One region of the Ramlibacter sp. bp-362 genome, then DNA from elsewhere that is predicted to be linked to it. Evidence: riboswitches for the same ligand, from Rfam matches in the RefSeq annotation. Region 1 holds a riboswitch; the other holds the start of a gene.
The links. Region 1 has a riboswitch for S-adenosylhomocysteine ahead of metH (methionine synthase). Riboswitches for the same ligand answer to the same signal wherever they lie in the genome.
Positions count from the first base shown of each region.

Region 2: another riboswitch for S-adenosylhomocysteine. It lies ahead of ahcY (adenosylhomocysteinase); the one in region 1 lies ahead of metH (methionine synthase).

Region 1 is NZ_JBUDXE010000002.1:350,311-359,363, reverse strand. It holds gene metH (methionine synthase) at 1-2,342, opposite strand, end outside; S-adenosyl-L-homocysteine riboswitch at 2,362-2,434, opposite strand; gene ACY0MJ_RS04190 (Lrp/AsnC family transcriptional regulator) at 2,470-2,919, opposite strand; gene ACY0MJ_RS04185 (homocysteine S-methyltransferase family protein) at 3,106-4,152, opposite strand; gene recQ (DNA helicase RecQ) at 4,211-6,064, shown strand; gene ACY0MJ_RS04175 (ATP-binding protein) at 6,116-8,413, opposite strand; gene ACY0MJ_RS04170 (threonine ammonia-lyase) at 8,526-9,053, shown strand, end outside.
Region 2 is NZ_JBUDXE010000020.1:11,357-20,409, reverse strand. It holds gene ligD (non-homologous end-joining DNA ligase) at 1-762, shown strand, start outside; gene ACY0MJ_RS20280 (MFS transporter) at 791-2,236, shown strand; gene ACY0MJ_RS20275 (hypothetical protein) at 2,380-3,051, shown strand; gene ACY0MJ_RS20270 (ATP-dependent DNA ligase) at 3,094-4,170, opposite strand; partial or broken gene ACY0MJ_RS20265 (6-hydroxy-3-succinoylpyridine hydroxylase) at 4,576-4,684, opposite strand; S-adenosyl-L-homocysteine riboswitch at 4,905-4,977, shown strand; gene ahcY (adenosylhomocysteinase) at 5,040-6,473, shown strand; gene ACY0MJ_RS20255 (TlyA family RNA methyltransferase) at 6,580-7,323, shown strand; gene metF (methylenetetrahydrofolate reductase [NAD(P)H]) at 7,320-8,147, shown strand; gene ACY0MJ_RS20245 (ATP-dependent Clp protease proteolytic subunit) at 8,137-8,730, opposite strand; gene ACY0MJ_RS20240 (fructosamine kinase family protein) at 8,781-9,053, opposite strand, start outside.

The DNA of each region.
Region 1 (9,053 bases):
AGCCGGTCGGCCAGCGCCTTCAGCGTGATGGCCGAATAGTCGTCGAGGTCGTCCAGGAAGTACTGCACCTTCTTGTCCACGCCGATGCCGGCGGTGACGGCGAAGGCGCCGACGTAGTCCGGCGCCACGCCCTTGGGCGCGACGAAGTCGGCGAGGCAGCGGCTCGGACGCATGACGCCGTCGATCACCTGCTTCTCGGTCTGCTGGCGCAGGCCGTACCAGGTCAGCACAGGCTGCGTTCGGCTTTCGTCGGCGTAGAGCTGGATGTCGTCGTCGTTCACCGTGTTGGCCGGCCAGAAGCCCATGACGGCGTTGGCGGTGAGCCAGCGGCCCTCGATGAGGCGCTTGAGCATGCGCTGGCCATCGGAGAACACGCGCACGGCTTCGCCGCCCACGACCTCGTCCTTCAGGATCTCGGGGAAGCGGCCCGCGAGGTCCCAGGTCTGGAAGAACGGGCCCCAGTCGATGTAGCGGGCCAGCTCGGAGAGGTCGTAGTTCCTGAACACGCGCCGGCCGATGAACTTGGGCTTGGGCGGCACGTAGTTCGTCCAGTCCACCGGCGTCTTGTTGGCGCGCGCCTTGGCCAGCGGCCACAGGGGCACCTGCTTCTTGGTCGCGTGCAGCTGCCGCACCTTCTCGTAGTCGGCGTTGACCTCGGCGATGTACTTCGCCGCCTGGTCGGACAGCAGGCTCTGCGCGACGCTGACGCTGCGCGAGGCGTCCGGCACGTACACGACCGGGCCTTCGTACTTCGGCGCGATCTTCACGGCCGTGTGCACGCGGCTGCAGGTCGCGCCGCCGATCAGCAGCGGGATCTTCTTCACGCGGAAGTAGTCGTCCTTCTGCATCTCGCCGGCGACGTACTGCATCTCCTCCAGCGAGGGCGTGATCAGCCCCGAGAGGCCGACGATGTCCGCGCCCTCGACCTTGGCCTTCGCCAGGATCTCGTGGCAGGGCACCATCACGCCCATGTTGACCACCTCGAAGTTGTTGCACTGGAGCACGACGGTCACGATGTTCTTGCCGATGTCGTGCACGTCGCCCTTCACGGTGGCGATGACGATCTTGCCCTTGGCGCGGACGTCCTCGCCCGCCGCTTCCTGCGCCTTCTTCTCCGCCTCGATGTAGGGGATGAGGTGCGCCACGGCCTGCTTCATCACGCGGGCGGACTTCACCACCTGCGGCAGGAACATCTTGCCGGCGCCGAACAGGTCGCCCACGATGTTCATGCCGTCCATCAGCGGCCCTTCGATCACGTGCAGCGGCCGCCCGCCCGAGGCGAGCACCTTCTGGTACATCTCCTCCGTGTCGGGGACGATGTGGTCGGTGATGCCGTGCACCAGCGCGTGCGCGAGGCGCTGCTCCACCGGCTGCTGGCGCCACTCGTTCTTCTTGCCCTCGTCCTTCGCGGCGCCCTTGGCCTGCTCGGCGATCTCCACCAGGCGCTCGCCGGCGTCGGGGCGACGGTTCAGCACGACGTCTTCCACGCGCTCGCGCAGCACCGGCTCGACCTCGTCGTACACGCCGACCATGCCGGCGTTGACGATGCCCATGTCCATGCCCGCCTTGATCGCGTGGTACAGGAACACCGTGTGGATCGCCTCGCGCACCGGGTCGTTGCCGCGGAAGGAGAAGCTGACGTTGGAGACGCCGCCGGACACCTTGGCGCCCGGCAGGTTCTGCTTGATCCACTTCGTGGCCTCGATGAAGTCCACGGCGTAGTTGTTGTGCTCCTCGATGCCGGTGGCGATCGCGAAGATGTTGGGGTCGAAGATCACGTCTTCCGGCGGGAAGCCGACCTCGTCCACCAGGATGCGGTAGGCGCGGGCGCAGATGTCGATCTTGCGTTGGTAGGTATCCGCCTGGCCCTGCTCGTCGAAGGCCATCACCACGGCCGCGGCGCCATAGCGCTTGACCAGCGTGGCCTGCCGCTTGAACTCGGCCTCGCCCTCCTTCATGGAAATCGAGTTGACGATGCCCTTGCCCTGGATGCAGCGCAGGCCGGCCTCGATCACCTCCCACTTGGAGGAGTCGATCATGATCGGCACGCGGGCGATGTCGGGCTCGCTGGCGATCAGGTTGAGGAAGCGCACCATGGCGGCCTTGCTGTCCAGCATGGCCTCGTCCATGTTCACGTCGATCACCTGGGCGCCGTTCTCGACCTGCTGCCGCGCCACGGCCAGCGCCTCCTCGAACTGGCCCGCGAGGATCATGCGGGCGAAGGCCTTGGAGCCGGTGACATTGGTGCGTTCGCCGATGTTGACGAACAAGCTGCCCGCGCCGATGTCCACCGGCTCGAGGCCGGCGAGTTTCATGGGGGGAACGGAGGTCTGCTCTGGCATTCACTCACCTCGGGTTGGTCCAAAGTGAGCGCGGTTGGGGTCCATCTCAAGCCTGACCATGGCTGTGCATGGCTGCAGCGCTCCTTGAGCAGGGGGTGATTTTAGCCTGTGGCGAACCCCACCGCACCTAAAGCGGCAAATCGGCTTTCTTCAGCGTGCGCAGCACGAAGCTCGACATGCTGTGCCGGATGCCCTTGATCTTGTAGAGCCGTTCGCGCAGCAGCCGCTCGTAGTCGCGCGTGTCCTTCACCGCCACGCGCAGCAGGTAGTCGTACTCGCCGGAGACGAGATAGGCCTCGATCACCTCGGGGATCGCCGCCAGCGTCTCGCCGAACTTCTCCAGCGTGTTGTCGGAGTGGCTGTCCAGCGTCACCTGGACCATCACCGTGTCGTTGAGCCCCAGCGCCTGCGGGTTCAGCCGGACGGTGTAGCCCTCGATCACGCCGGCGAGCTCCATCTTCTTGATGCGCTCCCAGCAGGGCGAGGCGCTCAGGCCCACGGCCTGGCCGACCTGCTGCAGGCTGGCGCGGGCGTCCTGCTGCAGGACCTTGAGGATTTTCCGGTCGATGGCGTCCATGGCGTCCGATTATCGGAGCAGGATACCAAGAACAGAAGGTTTTCCTGGAATCGCCTGGATGCCGCAGAAAGATCAGCAAGACTTTCCGGGCGCTCGCAGGCACAGTGGAGGCTGTAGGGCGAGGCTTACCAGCCGAAGCCCGCGGCAAGGGGCCGGTGGGTTACCGCCCGCCGGCCACCCTGGTTCTCAGGCCGCTTCCTTGTAGAAGAAGTCGCGCTTCACGCTGCGCGCCGCCAGCGGCTCCACCTGCTCGCGGATGGCCGCGATGTGCTCCGGCGTCGTGCCGCAGCAGCCCCCCACGATGTTGACCAGCCCGTCCGCCGCGAACTCGCGCAGCAGGCGCGAGGTGTCCTCGGGCTTCTCGTCGAAGCCCGTTTCGCTCATGGGGTTGGGCAGGCCGGCGTTCGGGTAGCAGCTGATGAAGGTGTCGGGCGCGATGCGGTTCAGCTCCTGGATGTAGGGGCGCATCAGCGCCGCGCCCAGCGCGCAGTTCAGGCCGACGGCCAGCGGACGCGCGTGGCGCACGCTGTACCAGAAGGCGCTGACGGTCTGGCCGCTCAGGATGCGGCCCGACGCGTCGGTCACCGTGCCGCTGATGACCACCGGCAGGCGCTCGCCCGTGGCGGCGAACACTTCCTCGATCGCGAACAGCGCCGCCTTGGCGTTGAGCGTGTCGAAGATGGTCTCGACCAGCAGCAGGTCCACGCCGCCTTCCAGCAGCCCTTCGACCTGCTCGTGGTAGGCCGCGCGCAGCGTCTCGAAGTCCACGTTGCGGGCGCCCGGGTCGTTCACGTCCGGGCTGATGCTGGCCGTGCGCGGCGTCGGGCCCAGGGCGCCGGCGACGAAGCGCGGCTTCTCGGGCGTCGCGAACTTGTCGGCGGCCACCCGCGCCAGCTTCGCCGCGGCCAGGTTCATCTCGCGCGCCAGCGGCGCCAGGCCGTAGTCGTCCTGGGCGATCGCATTGGCGCCGAAGGTGTTGGTCTCGATGATGTCGGCGCCGGCCGCGAGGTAGCCCTCGTGGATGTCGCGCACCACGTCGGGCCGGGTCAGCACCAGCAGGTCGCTGTTGTTCTTCAGGTCCTTGGGGTGCTCGCGGAGCCGTTCGCCGCGAAAATCCGCCTCCGACAGCTTGAAACGCTGGATCATGGTGCCCATGGCGCCGTCCAGCACCAGGATGCGCTGCTCCAGCAGGCCCGGCAGGGCCTGTCCACGGGTATAGATCACAGGTTTCATGGTCGGCTGATTTTAGGGACAAGGCGTTGAGCACGGGCCATCCGGGACAATCGGCCCCTTGTCACCCGCACTTTCCATCCTCAAGGACGTCTTCGGCTATGCCGCCTTCCGCGGCGCCCAGGCCGAGATCGTCGACCACGTCATCGCCGGCGGCGATGCGCTGGTGCTCATGCCCACCGGCGGCGGCAAGTCGCTGTGCTACCAGGTGCCGGCGCTCGCGCGCCAGCAGGCCGGCCAGGGCACCACCATCGTCGTGTCGCCCCTGATCGCGCTGATGCACGACCAGGTGGGCGCCCTGCACGAGCTCGGCGTGCAGGCCGCCTTCCTCAACTCCACGCTCACGGGCGAGGAGGCCAACGCCGTCGAGCGGCGCCTCGCCCGCGGCGAGCTGACGCTGCTCTACGCCGCGCCGGAACGCGTGACCACGCCGCGCTTCCTGGCGCAGCTCGACGCGCTGCACGAGGCCGGCAAGCTGTCGCTCTTCGCCATCGACGAGGCGCATTGCGTCAGCCAGTGGGGCCACGACTTCCGGCCCGAGTACCGCGCGCTCGCGATCCTGCACGCGCGCTACGCCGGCGTGCCGCGCATCGCGCTCACGGCCACGGCGGACGCGACCACCCGCGCCGACATCGTGCAGCACCTGCAGCTGGAGCGGGCGCGCACCTTCATCAGCAGCTTCGACCGGCCCAACATCCGCTACACGATCGCCGAGAAGAAGGACGCCACGCTGCAGCTGCTGCGCTTCATCGAGCGCGAGCACGCGGGCGAGTCGGGCATCGTCTACTGCCAGTCGCGCAAGCGCGTGGAGGAGATCGCCGAGGTCCTTTGCAAGGAAGGCATGGACGCCCTGCCCTACCACGCGGGGCTGGACGCCGACGTGCGCCAGCGCCACCAGGACCGGTTCCTGCGCGAGGACGGCATCGTGATGACGGCCACCATCGCCTTCGGCATGGGCATCGACAAGCCGGACGTGCGCTTCGTCGCCCACCTCGACCTGCCCAAGAACATCGAGGGCTACTACCAGGAGACCGGACGCGCCGGCCGCGACGGCCTGCCTTCCGACGCCTGGATGGCCTACGGCCTGCAGGACGTCGTGAACCAGCGCCGCATGATCGACGAGAGCCCCGCGCCCGACGAGTTCAAGCAGGTGCTGCGCGGCAAGCTCGACGCCCTGCTGGCGCTGGCCGAGGCGACGGACTGCCGGCGCGTGCGGCTGCTGGCCTATTTCGGCGAGGCGTCCGAACCCTGCGGCAACTGCGACAACTGCCTGCACCCGCCGGCCATGTGGGACGGCACGGAAGCCGCGCGCATGCTGCTGTCCACGATCTACCGCGTGCAGCAGGCCAACGGCCTGCACTTCGGCGCCGGGCACATCATGGACGTCCTGCGCGGAAAGGTGACCGACAAGGTGAACCAGTTCGGGCACCAGCGTCTCTCCACCTTCGGCATCGGCGCGGCGTTCTCGGAGCAGCAGCTGCGCGGGGTGCTGCGCCAGCTGATCGCCACCGGCGCGCTGGCGGTGGACGCGTCGGCGTTCAACACGCTGCACCTCACCGCGGATTCGCGCGCGGTGCTGCGCGGCGAGCGCCAGGTGCTGCTGCGCGAATCGGTCGGCCTGCCGCCGGGGCGCTCGCGCAAGCGCGAGCGCGGCGAGAAGGCGACGCCCGCGGTGGCCGCGGCGCTGGACTCGCAGGCGCAGCAGCGCTTCGCGGTGCTGAAGGCCTGGCGGGCGGAGGTGGCGAAGGCGCACAACCTGCCGGCCTACGTGATCTTCCACGACAGTACGCTGGCGGCGATCGCGGCCCTGGATCCGCGGTCGGTGCGGGAGCTGGAGGGGGTGAGCGGGATCGGGGCGGCGAAGCTGGAGAAGTACGGGGCGGGGGTCGTCGACGTGTTGCAGGCGATGGCGTGAAGACGGTGGGGTTCGCGTTCGCTCACCTGCCGGCGGCGCGCCGCCGCCACCCTACGTGAAGCCGATACTCCGCGCCTCCCGCACCTCCGGCTTGATCCGGTGCTCCGCCTCCAGCTGCTCCAGGAATTCCTCCGGCGTGATCTGCGCCGCCAGGATGTCCACCTGCCGCTTCACCGCGGCGAAGTCCCCCGGGCACAGCTGGTCCAGCTTCGCCAGCCGCGCGACGGCTTCCGCACTCAGCGCCGCCGCATCCCCGCCCAGCGCCTCGGTCACGAACATCTTCTCCCGCTGCGCCGCCGTCAGCGGCTTGAAGCGGATCTTGAAGGCGAAGCGCCGCAGCGCCGCCTGGTCGATGCGGTCCATCAGGTTGGTGGTGCAGATGAAGATGCCGGCGAAGCGCTCCATGCCCTGCAGCATCTCGTTGACTTCCGTCACCTCGTAGGTGCGCTGGGCGCCGCGGCGGTCCTGCAGGAAGCTGTCGGCCTCGTCCAGCAGCAGCACCGCCTTCTCGGCCTCGGCCTCGCGGAACATCGCCGCCATGTTCTGTTCGGTCTCGCCTACGAACTTGCTCATGAGGTCGCTCGCCTGCTTGACCAATAGCGGCCGGTCGAGGCTGCGGGCGATGTGCTCGGCCAGCGCCGTCTTGCCCGTGCCGGGCGCGCCGTAGAAGCACAGCGTGCCGTGGCCGCGGGCCTTCAGCGCCTCGACGATGCGCGGCACCTCGAAGCGCGATTCCACGTTGAGCATGTCCAGGTCGTAGGTCGTGACGCTGGGCCGGAGCGCGCCGTCGGAGCTGCGCGTGCCGAGCGCGCGGTCGGCGTTGCGCAGTTGACGCTCGATCAGTTCCTCGGCCGCGACGCCCTCGGCCGCCGCCAGCCCGGCGAAGCGCGCCGCCGTGCGGATCTGCGCCGGCGTGAGGCCCTTGCGCTCGGTCAGCTTGGCGACGAAGCCCGGCGAGACGTCCACCCCTTCCAGCGTCTTGCGCACCAGCCCTTCGCGGGCGCCTGGCGGCGGCGACTTCAGCTCCAGGTGGTAGGCGAAGCGCCGGCGGAAGGCCGGATCGATCTGCTCGATGCGGTTGGTGACCCAGATCGTGGGCACCGGGTTGGTCTCCAGGATCTGGTTCACCCAGGCCTTGCCGCTGACGCTGCCCGAAGGCGGCGCCACCACGTGCTCGGCGCGCGCCATCATCTGCGCCGCCTCGCTGGAGATCGGCGGGAACACGTCCTCCACCTCGTCGAACAGCAGCGCCGCCTGGGCGCTGCCCTTGAGGAACACCTGCGCGATCTGCAGCGAACGGTAGCGGTCGCGGCCCGACAGCGAATTGCCGTCGCGGTCGGCGTACTCCACCTCGAACAGCTCCAGCCCCGCCGCCTGCGCGACGACCTTGGCCAGCTCGGTCTTGCCCGTGCCGGGCGGCCCGTACAACAGCACGTTCACGCCGGGCTCCTTGCGGTCCGTGGCGTTGCGCAGCAGCGCCCGCAGCACGCGGGCATCCTCGGCGACGAAGCCGAAGTCGTCCAGCGTCAGCGTGCTCTTGGCCGAGGGCCGCGTGAAGACCGCCATCAGCTCGTTCTGGTCGCGGTATTCGCGCATCAGCACGGGCGGCAGCTTCTCGCTGACCTTCATCAGGTCCGCTAGGTCGGTGATGTTGTGCTCGGAGATCAGGTTCTCCACCAGCCCGATGCGCTCCAGCCGCGAGCCGGCGCGCAGCGCCTCGCCCACGTCGGCGGCATTGACGCCGGCGACCTCCGCGATCGCCGCGTAGGCCTCCGGCGCGTTGTTCACCTTGAACTCCACCAAGAGGCTGCGCAGGTCGCGCTGGTAGCGCGCCAGCGTTCCGTACAGCAGCAGGGCGCGCTCCGCCTTGTTCAACTGCAGCAGGTTGGCCAAGGCGTCGATGTTCTTCTCCACCAGCGTGGAGTGCTTCTTCAGCGCGTGGGTGAGCCATTCGCCGGTGACCGTCAGCACCGACAGCAGGTCCTTGGGCTGGTCCTTCGCGTATTCGTCCAGGTAGAAGAAGAGCGTCCCTTCCTCGTAGGGCCCGCGCCACACGCCGTGGCGGTCCAGGAACTCGCGCGTGGGCAGTTCCTCGTGGCCGCGCCAGAACTCGTTGTCCTTGCAGCGCCGGCCCAGGAACTCGCGCAGGCGCTCCAGCGAGGGCGCCGGCCACACCAGGTGCCGGCCGGCCAGCGACAGCAGGCCGTTGAGGTCGCGGCGGACGTTGAACTTGGCGCCCTGCTTCGCCGCCAGCGTCAGCACGAAGTGCGAACACATCAGGTCCAGCACCGGCGCGTCCTTCAGACCCGGCGAGGGCAGCAATTGCAGATCGAGCGAACGCTTGGCCAATCGACCTCCGGAGGCGTGGTGCGGCTTACGATAACGCCAGATCATGCTACAGGGAAGCCGCGCGGCGGTGGCCCCGGCCCGTGCGTCGCGCGAACCGTTCACAATGGGCGGGATGATCGGCCTGCCCGAGATCCGCCAAGCCGCGGCCCGCCTGCACGGGCAGGTGCTGGTCACCCCCTGCGTCGAGTCGCGCATGCTGTCGCAGGTGGCGGGCTGCCAGGTGTTCCTGAAGTTCGAGAACCTGCAGTTCACCGCCTCCTTCAAGGAGCGCGGCGCCTGCAACAAGCTGGGACAGCTGAGCCAGGCCGAGCGGGAGCGCGGCGTCGTGGCCATGAGCGCCGGCAACCACGCCCAGGGCGTGGCCTACCACGCGCAGCGCCTGGGCATCCATGCGGTGATCGTCATGCCGCGCTTCACGCCCATGGTGAAGGTGGAACGCACCCGCGGCTTCGGCGCCGAGGTCGTGCTGCACGGCGACACGCTCGACGAGGCCTACGCCCACGCCCAGGAGCTGGCGGCGAGCCGGCAGCTGGTGTTCGTCCACCCCTACGACGACCCGGCCATCATCGCCGGCCAGGGCACGGTGGCGCTGGAGATGCTGGAGGCGGTGCCGCAGCTGGACACGCTGGTGGTCGCCATC
Region 2 (9,053 bases), on a different contig from region 1:
GTCCACGAGGTCCTGGCCGAACTGGGCCTGAAGGGCTGGCCCAAGACTTCGGGCTCGCGCGGGATCCACGTGCTGGTGCGGATCCAGCCGAAGTGGGGCTTCGACGAGGTGCGGCGCGCCGCGCTGGCGCTCGCGCGCGAGGTCGAGCGGCGCGCACCCGGCCTGGCCACGAGCCGCTGGTGGAAGGAGGAGCGGCGCGGCGTCTTCGTGGACTACAACCAGAACGCGAAGGACCGCACCGTGACGTCCGCCTACTCGGTGCGGCCGAAGCCCGATGCGCGGGTGTCGGCGCCGGTCAGCTGGAAGGAGCTGGACGCCTGCGATCCGGCGGACTTCACGCTGCACACGATGCCCAAGCGCTTCCGGAAGATCGGCGACCCGCACGCGGGCATCGATGCGCACCCCTGTTCGCTGGAGCCGCTGCTGGAGCTGTCGCGCCGGCAGGAAGCCGAAGGGCAGGGCGATGCGCCCTGGCCGCCGCACTACCGCAAGGCGGCAGGCGAGCCGAGGCGGGCGCCGCCCTCGACGGCGGCGCGCCAGAAGAAGCCGCTGATCGAGGTGGCGCGCGCCGACCGCGAAGCCGAGGCGGTCGCGGCGGCGGAAGCGTGGAAGGCGAAGCACCCGAAGGCCGCGGCGCACCTCGAACCCGCCGACGTGCTGGTGGACCGCATGCGGGGGAGTTCGTCGCTGTGGTACCGCGTGCGCATCAACCTGGAGCACGTGCCGGCGCGGTTGCGGCCGAAGGGCGAGAAGCCGAAATAGCGGACAGCGGGGTTCGTATCATCCCCCGATGCAGGAACAACAAGCGGCCCCGCGCGGCGACATCCCCGCGCGCCTGGACCGGCTGCCCTGGTCCGCCTGGCACTGGCGCGTCGTGCTCGCGCTGGGCATCGCCTGGATCCTGGACGGCCTGGAAGTCACCATCGTCGGCTCCGTCGCCAGCGTGCTGGAACGTCCCGATACGCTGGGGCTCACGGCCACCCAGGTCGGCTGGACCGGTTCGCTCTACGTCGGCGGCGCCGTGCTGGGCGCGCTGTTCTTCGGCCGCCTCGCCGACCGGCTGGGGCGCAAGCGCCTGTTCCTGCTGACGCTCGCCGTCTACATGGTGGCGACGGTGGCCACGGCCCTGTCGGTCGGCTTCACCAGCTTCGCGCTGTGCCGCTTCCTCACCGGGATCGGCATCGGCGGCGAGTACGCGGCGATCAATTCCGCCATCGACGAACTGATCCCGGCGCGCGTGCGCGGCCGCGTCAGCCTGGCCATCAACGGCAGCTTCTGGGTCGGCGCGGCGCTCGGCGCGCTGCTGAGCCTGGTGCTGCTGGACGCGCAGGTCCTCGGGCCGGAGCTGGGGTGGCGCGCCGGTTTCCTGCTCGGCGCCGTGCTGGCCCTGGCCATCCTGGTCGTGCGCCGCCACGTGCCCGAGAGCCCGCGCTGGCTGGTGGCGCACGGCCGCGCCGAAGAGGCGGAGCGCATCGTGGCCGCCATCGAGGCGCGCGTGGAGGCACAGCACGGCGCGCTGCCGGAGCCGGCCTGCGCCGCGCGGCCCGGCTTCCGGCGCCCGCACGTGCCGACGATGCGCGAGGTCGCGCACGTGCTGCTGCGCCGCTACCCCAAGCGCAGCGCCGTCGTGCTGGCGCTGATGATCTCCCAGGCCTTCTTCTACAACGCGATCTTCTTCACCTACGCGCTGGTGCTCACGCGCTTCTACGGCGTGGCGGCGGAGCAGGTGGGGCTGTTCATCCTGCCCTTCGCGCTGGGCAACTTCCTCGGGCCGCTGCTGCTGGGCCCGCTGTTCGACCACTGGGGACGGCGGCAGATGATCGCCGCGACCTATGCGCTCTCGGGCGTGACGCTCGCGCTCACCGGCGTGGGCTTCGTGCAGGGGTGGCTGGACGCAACGACGATGACGCTGTGCTGGTCGGCCGTGTTCTTCCTCGCCTCGGCGGCCGCCAGTTCCGCGTACCTGACCGTGAGCGAGGTGTTCCCGCTGGAGATGCGGGCGCTGGCGATCTCGATCTTCTACGCGGTCGGCACCGGCGTCGGCGGCTTTGCGGCGCCGGCGCTGTTCGGCGCGCTGATCGCGAGCGGCAGCCGCGCGAACGTGTTCGCCGGCTACCTGCTCGGCGCGGTGCTGGTGGTGATCGCCGCGGCCATCGCCTGGCGCTGGGCCGTCGCCGCGGAACGCCGCTCGCTGGAGGACATCGCGCCGCCGCTGGCGGACCACCCGGTGCCCTGATCAGAGGCCGGATCCGACCCGGAGTGTCGGATGAGGCACGGGTGGGCCCGTAGGAAAAGGCCGTCGACCGTTCCGTCCCGCAACCGACACCTCCGGCCGCGCAGGCCCCCAAACATTGGTCATCCAACCTAGGAGCATGACCCATGAACAAATCCAAACTCGGCCTCATCGCTGCTGCAGTCTTCGCCGTCTCCGGCGGCTCGGTCCTGGCGCAAACCGGCAACACGGCCACGAGCGGCACCAGCACGCTGTCCACCCAGTCGGTGGCCCCCAGTGCGAGCACCTCGGTCGACACCGACGCGACCTTCCGGGCCCTGCCGCACAGCACCGTGACCATCAGCCCCAGCGGCACGACCAACCAGACCACGTCGGCCACGCAGAACACCGCGACGACGAGCAACACCCAGGTGGGCGACAGCGGTAGCACGACCGGCACGGCCGGCAGCACCACCAGCACCACCGCCGCCCAGTCGGTGGCTCCCACGGCCAGCACGTCGGTGGACACGGATGCCACGTTCAGGGCGCTGCCGCACAGCAACGTCGTCATCAGCCCGAGCGGGACGACCAACCAGACCACGTCGGCCACGCAGAACACCGCCACGACGAGCAACACCACGGCAGGCGCCAGCGGGTCCGGCAGCACGACCACGACCCTCGGCGGCGTTGCCGCTGCGGGCGCAGGCGCCGGCGGCAACGCCGCGATCAGCGCCGGCTCCGTCGCCAGCCAGATCAATGCGGACGGCCCGGGCAAGCACGGCAAGGGCAAGGCCAAGGGCCACGACAAGGACAACAAGGGCAGGAAGAACGTCGACTGAGCGCAGGACCGGCAACAAGGGGCTTCGGCCCCTTTTTCCGCTTCAGGCCCCGAACACCTTCGCCAGCTCGAACGGGGTCGTCACCTCCAGCTGGTCGTAGCGGCAGTCCTGGGGCGGCTTGTCGGGACGCCAGCGCAGGAACACGGCGGCGTGGCGGAAGCGGTTGCCCTGCAGGTGGTCGTACTTGACCTCGCAGACGCGCTCGGGCCGCAGCGGCTCCCAGCTCAGGTCCTTGCCGCCGCTCCAGCGGCTCTGCGCGCCGGGCATGCGCTGCGCATCGCCGACGCTGGCGCCGGCCCATTCGCGCCAGGGGTGGTTCTCCAGCGCGCCCTTGCGCAGCGGCTCCAGCTCCTTCGCCAGCTCCTGCCGCATCGCCATCGTGAAGGACGAGGTCACGCCGACGTGCTGCAGCACGCCGCCGTCGTCGTAGAGGCCCAGCAGCAGCGAGCCGACGGCGTCGTCGCGGTCCTTGTACCAGCGGAAGCCGGCGACCACGCAGTCGGCGCTGCGCACGTGCTTGATCTTGAGCATCGCCCGCTTGCCCGGCTGGTAGGTCGCGGACTCCAGCTTGGCGATCACGCCGTCGAGTCCGGCGCCCTCGAACTCCTGCAGCCATTTCTCCGCCTCGGCGCGGTCGCGCGTGACGGGCGTCAGGTGCAGCGGCGGCTTGGCCTGCCCGAGCAGCCGCTCCAGCCGCGTTCGCCGCTCGCCCTGCGTCAGCGCCATGGTCGACTTGCCGCCCGCGGCCAGCAGGTCGAAGGCGACGAAGCTGGCGGGCGTCTCCTTGGAGAGCTTCGCCACGCGCGACGCGGCGGGATGCAGGCGCATCTGCAGCGCGTCGAAGTCCAGGCCCGAGGGCGTGGCGACGACGATCTCGCCATCGAGCACGCAGCCTTTCGGCAGCGCCTCGTGCAGGGCCTTCTCCAGCTCCGGGAAGTAGCGGTTGAGCGGCCGCAGGTCGCGGCTTTGCAGGTAGGTCTGCTCGGCGCCGCGGAAGACGAGGGCGCGGAAGCCGTCCCACTTGGGCTCGAACAGGAAGCCGGCCTCGGTGGGCAGCGCATCGGCGATCTTTGCGAGCATGGGCTCGATGGGGGGCGTGGGGGGTCCGGCGGCGGCCATGCGCGTTTGTAACGGTTCCCGGGCGCGCCGTGGGGCGGCGAGAGCACCAACGGCGAAGCGGAGCGGGTCGAAAACCTGCCGGGGCCAGAGATGGGCGTGGAACCTCTTGCGGGCTTCTCTTCCGTCACCAGCCTTCACCAACTCGCCGGCTTGGTGATCCTTGTGCCGGGAACGGGCGAGGGGAGCTGACTCTCCTGCAATGCAGCGAGGCGAATCGGCCGGACGAAGTCCGCGTACTGCTTCAACTGCGTGGACGTCTTGCGCACAGGTGCACCGGGCGTGATCAGCCCCAGCACCGATAGGTGTCTTGCCGTGTGTGGACCCGGGGATTCGCTGGAGATGGTTGCACCCGGGCGGTGAAGTACTTGATGGCGACCACCTGGTTCCGTTCGCTCAGCACCCTGCGAAACAGCACCTGGAGATCGAGCCACTTGTACGGGGTACCCTTGAGCAGCCCGTAGTAGAAGTTGAAGCCGTCGATGTAGACGATGGTCCGGAGCCGCTTCTCGTTCATTTCTCCGCCCCAAAAAGCAACGGCCCCGTGAGGGGCCGTGCGCCTGGCAGCCGAAGCCACCAGGGAAGTCGTGCCCGAAAGTTTACTGCAAACGGTACAGTGCTGCCGGCTCCAGCCCCAGCGACAGCTGACGGTACGAGCTGTATTTTTTCTCACCGGGAGAGCTCGGCATGACGGCGCCCGGGGAGGAGCGCGCGGGGGGCAATCGCTATAATTCGCCCCAACCGAGGAGCGTTGCAGCGTCCGCCCAGGACGCGAGGCTCGGCAATCCATTGCAACGACGCTCACCCACGCTGTCCGTGCGGTGAGACCTCCGGCGAGCGTGGGCCATCCACCATCAGATCCCGGAGCCACCATGAACGCCGTTCTCAAGCCCGTCCCCGCCCAGGACTGCGCCATCACCGACCTGTCGCTCGCCGACTGGGGCCGCAAGGAAATCCGCATTGCCGAGACCGAGATGCCCGGCCTCATGGCGATCCGCGAGGAGTTCGCGAAGAGCCAGCCGCTGAAGGGCGCCCGCATCACCGGCAGCCTGCACATGACGATCCAGACGGCCGTGCTGATCGAGACGCTGCAGGCGCTCGGCGCCCAGGTCCGCTGGGCCTCCTGCAACATCTTCTCCACCCAGGACCACGCCGCCGCCGCCATCGCCGCGGGCGGCACGCCCGTGTTCGCCAAGAAGGGCGAGTCGCTGGAGGAGTACTGGGACTACACGCACCGCATCTTCGACTTCGGCCCCAAGGGCAGCGAGGGCGAGGGCCCCAACATGATCCTGGACGACGGCGGCGACGCGACGCTGCTGATGCACCTGGGGCAGCGCTGCGAGAAGGACATCTCCCTGATCGACACGCACTCCTCCGAGGAAGAGCGCATCCTGCACGCGGCCATCCGCAAGAAGCTGGCCGAGGACCCGACCTGGTACAGCCGCAAGTCGGCGCAGATCATCGGCGTGACCGAGGAGACCACCACCGGCGTGCACCGCCTGCAGGACATGGCCAGGAAGGGCCTGCTGAAGTTCCGCGCGATCAACGTCAACGACTCGGTCACCAAGAGCAAGTTCGACAACCTCTACGGCTGCCGCGAGTCGCTGGTCGACGGCATCAAGCGCGCGACCGACGTGATGGTCGCCGGCAAGGTGGCCCTGGTGGCCGGCTACGGCGACGTGGGCAAGGGCTCGGCGCAGGCGCTGCGCGCGCTGTCGGCGCAGGTGTGGGTGACGGAGATCGACCCGATCAACGCGCTGCAGGCCGCCATGGAAGGCTACCGCGTGGTGACCATGGAGTACGCGGCCGACAAGGCCGACATCTTCGTGACCACGACGGGCAACCGCGACGTGATCCGCCACGAGCACATGGTGAAGATGAAGGACCAGGCGATCGTCTGCAACATCGGCCACTTCGACAACGAGATCGACGTCGCGTCGCTCGAGAAGTACCAGTGGGAGGAGATCAAGCCGCAGGTCGACCACATCATCTTCCCGGACGGCAAGCGCATCATCCTGCTGGCCAAGGGCCGCCTGGTGAACCTGGGCTGCGGCACCGGCCACCCGAGCTACGTGATGTCCTCGTCCTTCGCCAACCAGACGCTGGCGCAGATCGAGCTGTTCACGAAGCCCGGCGACTACGAAGTGGGCCAGGTCTACGTGCTGCCCAAGCTGCTGGACGAGAAGGTCGCGCGGCTGCAGCTTTCGAAGCTGGGCGCGCAGCTGACGGAATTGACGGACGCGCAGGCGGCGTACATCGGGGTGGACAAGGCCGGTCCGTACAAGCCCGACACGTATCGGTATTGACGGGGACCATGTCATTGCGGCCCTGAGCCGCAATCCACGGCGGCGCCTCGCCACGGTGGATCCCGGGTCAAGCCCGGGATGATAACATTCCTGACAGGCCTACGCCATGCGTGCCGACCAATTGCTCGTCGAACGCGGCCTTGCCGCCTCCCGCTCGCAGGCGCAGCGCCTCATCGCGGCTGGCGTGCAGTGGTTCGACGGCGCGGCCTGGAAGCGTGTCGCCAAGAACGGCGACGAGCTGCCGCAAGCCGCCCCGCTGGAACTGCTGGACGCGGCCGAGTCGCGCTACGTCTCGCGCGGCGGGCTGAAGCTGGAAGGCGCCCTGCGCGCGGCCGGGCTCGATGTCACCGGCTGGACCTGCCTCGACGTGGGCCAGTCCACCGGCGGCTTCACCGATTGCCTGCTGCAGCACGGCGCCGCGCGCGTGACGGGCGTGGACGTCGGCCACGGGCAGCTGCACGAGAGGCTGCGGCGCGATCCGCGCGTCATCGCCATCGAGAAGCTGAACGCCCGTGAACTCACGGCGCAGCAGGTCGGTGGCGACTTCGACCTGGTGACTGGCGACCTCTCCTTCATCTCGCTCACGCTCGTGCTGCCCGCGCTCGTCCCGCTGCTGAAGCCGGGCGGGCACCTGCTGATGCTCGCCAAGCCGCAGTTCGAACTGCAGCCGGCGCAGGTCGGCAAGGGCGGCCTCGTGCGCGACCCCGCGCTCCACCGGCAGGTGGAGCAGCGGCTGCGCGATTGCTGCGCGCCGCTCGGGCTGGCTGTCACCGGCTGGTTCGACAGCCCCATCGCGGGCGGCGACGGCAACCGCGAATTCTTCATCCATGCACAGCCGAGGAGCCACTGATGCTTCCCATCAGCCTGGAATTCTTCCCCCCGAAAACCCCGGAAGGCAGCGAGAAGCTGCGCGCGGCGCGCCAGCAGCTCTATGCGCTGAAACCGGAGTTCTGTTCCGTCACCTATGGCGCCGGCGGCTCGACCCATGCCGGCACCTTCGCCACCGTCGGCGAGATCCTCGCCGAGGGCGTGGACGCGGCGTCCCACTTCTCCTGCATCGGCGCCACGCGCTCGCGGGTGCGCGACCAGCTGGCGCAGCTGAAGTCCATGGGCGTGAAGCGCCTCGTCGCGCTGCGCGGGGACCTGCCCAGCGGCTACGGCATGGGCGGCGAGTTCCAGTACGCGAGCGAGCTGGTCGCCTTCATCCGCGAGGAGACCGGCGACGCCTTCCGCATCGAGGTGGCCTGCTATCCCGAGGTCCACCCGCAGGCGAAGTCGCCGCAGTCCGACCTGGACGCCTTCGTGCGCAAGGTGCGCGCGGGCGCCGATTCGGCGATCACGCAGTACTTCTACAACGCGGACTCCTACTTCCGCTTCGTCGACGAGGCGCGCAGGCAGGGGGTGGACGTGCCGATCGTGCCGGGCATCATGCCCATCACCAACTCGAGCCAGCTGCTGCGCTTCTCCGACAGCTGCGGTGCCGAGGTGCCGCGCTGGGTCCGGCTGCGCCTGCAGAGCTTCGGCGACGACGCGGCCTCGATCAAGGCCTTCGGCCACGACGTGGTCGCGGACCTGTGCCACCGCCTGGCGCGCGGGGGCGCGCCGGGGCTGCACTTCTACACGATGAACCAGGCGCCGGCGGTCCTCGCCTTGTGCCGCGCGTTCAGCGCTTGATGTCGCTCTTGCTCTGGATGATGCGGCCCACCAGGCCGTAGTCGATCGCTTCCTCGGCCGACAGCCAGCGGTCGCGTTCGATGTCTTCCAGCACGCTGTCGTAGGGGCGGCCGGTCTCGCGGGCGATCGTGCGCGCCACCCGCTCGCGGGCCTTGATGATCTCCTGCGCGTGGATGGCGATGTCGCTCGCCGGCCCGCCGGCGCCGCCGGACGGCTGGTGGATCAGGAAGCGCGTGTTGGGCGTGCAGAAGCGCCGCTCCTTGGGCACCGACAGGTACAGGTGCGTCGCGGCGCTGCCCACCCAGCCGGTGCCGATCATGTTCACCGGCGCGGCGATGAAGCGGATGATGTCGTGGATGGCGTCGCCCGACTCCAGGTGGCCGCCGGGCGAGCTCACCAGCATGTCGATGGGGGCGATGGAATCGGCGTCCAGCGCGATCAGGCGGCGGGCGATCTCGCTGGCGGAGCCGTCGGTGATCGCGCCGAACAGCAGGACCGTGCGGGACTTGAAGGCCTTCTCTTCCAGGAAGGCGTTGCGGGGTTCGGCCGTGGCGGCCGGGGTTTCGGGATCGGGGTGCTCCATGCGGTCTCCTTGCCGTCCAATGATGCCGCAAACCACGGGCGCCGGCCGCGTCAGGCCAGCGACCGCGCGACCCGCAGGGCCTGCGTGGCATAGCCGCCGCCGAACAGCACCACGTGGTTGAGCAGGTGGTACAGCTGGTACAGGCGCATGCGCTGCGGCGCCGGCCAGTGGCCGCCCGCTTCCTCGTAGCCGGCGCGGAAGCCGGCCGGCGCGCTGCCGAACAGCTCCATCATCGCGATCTCCGCCTCCGGCGCCGAGCAGGACACGGCCGGATCGAAGATCACCGGGGAGCCGTCGGCCAGCATGTCCCAGTTGCCCTGCCA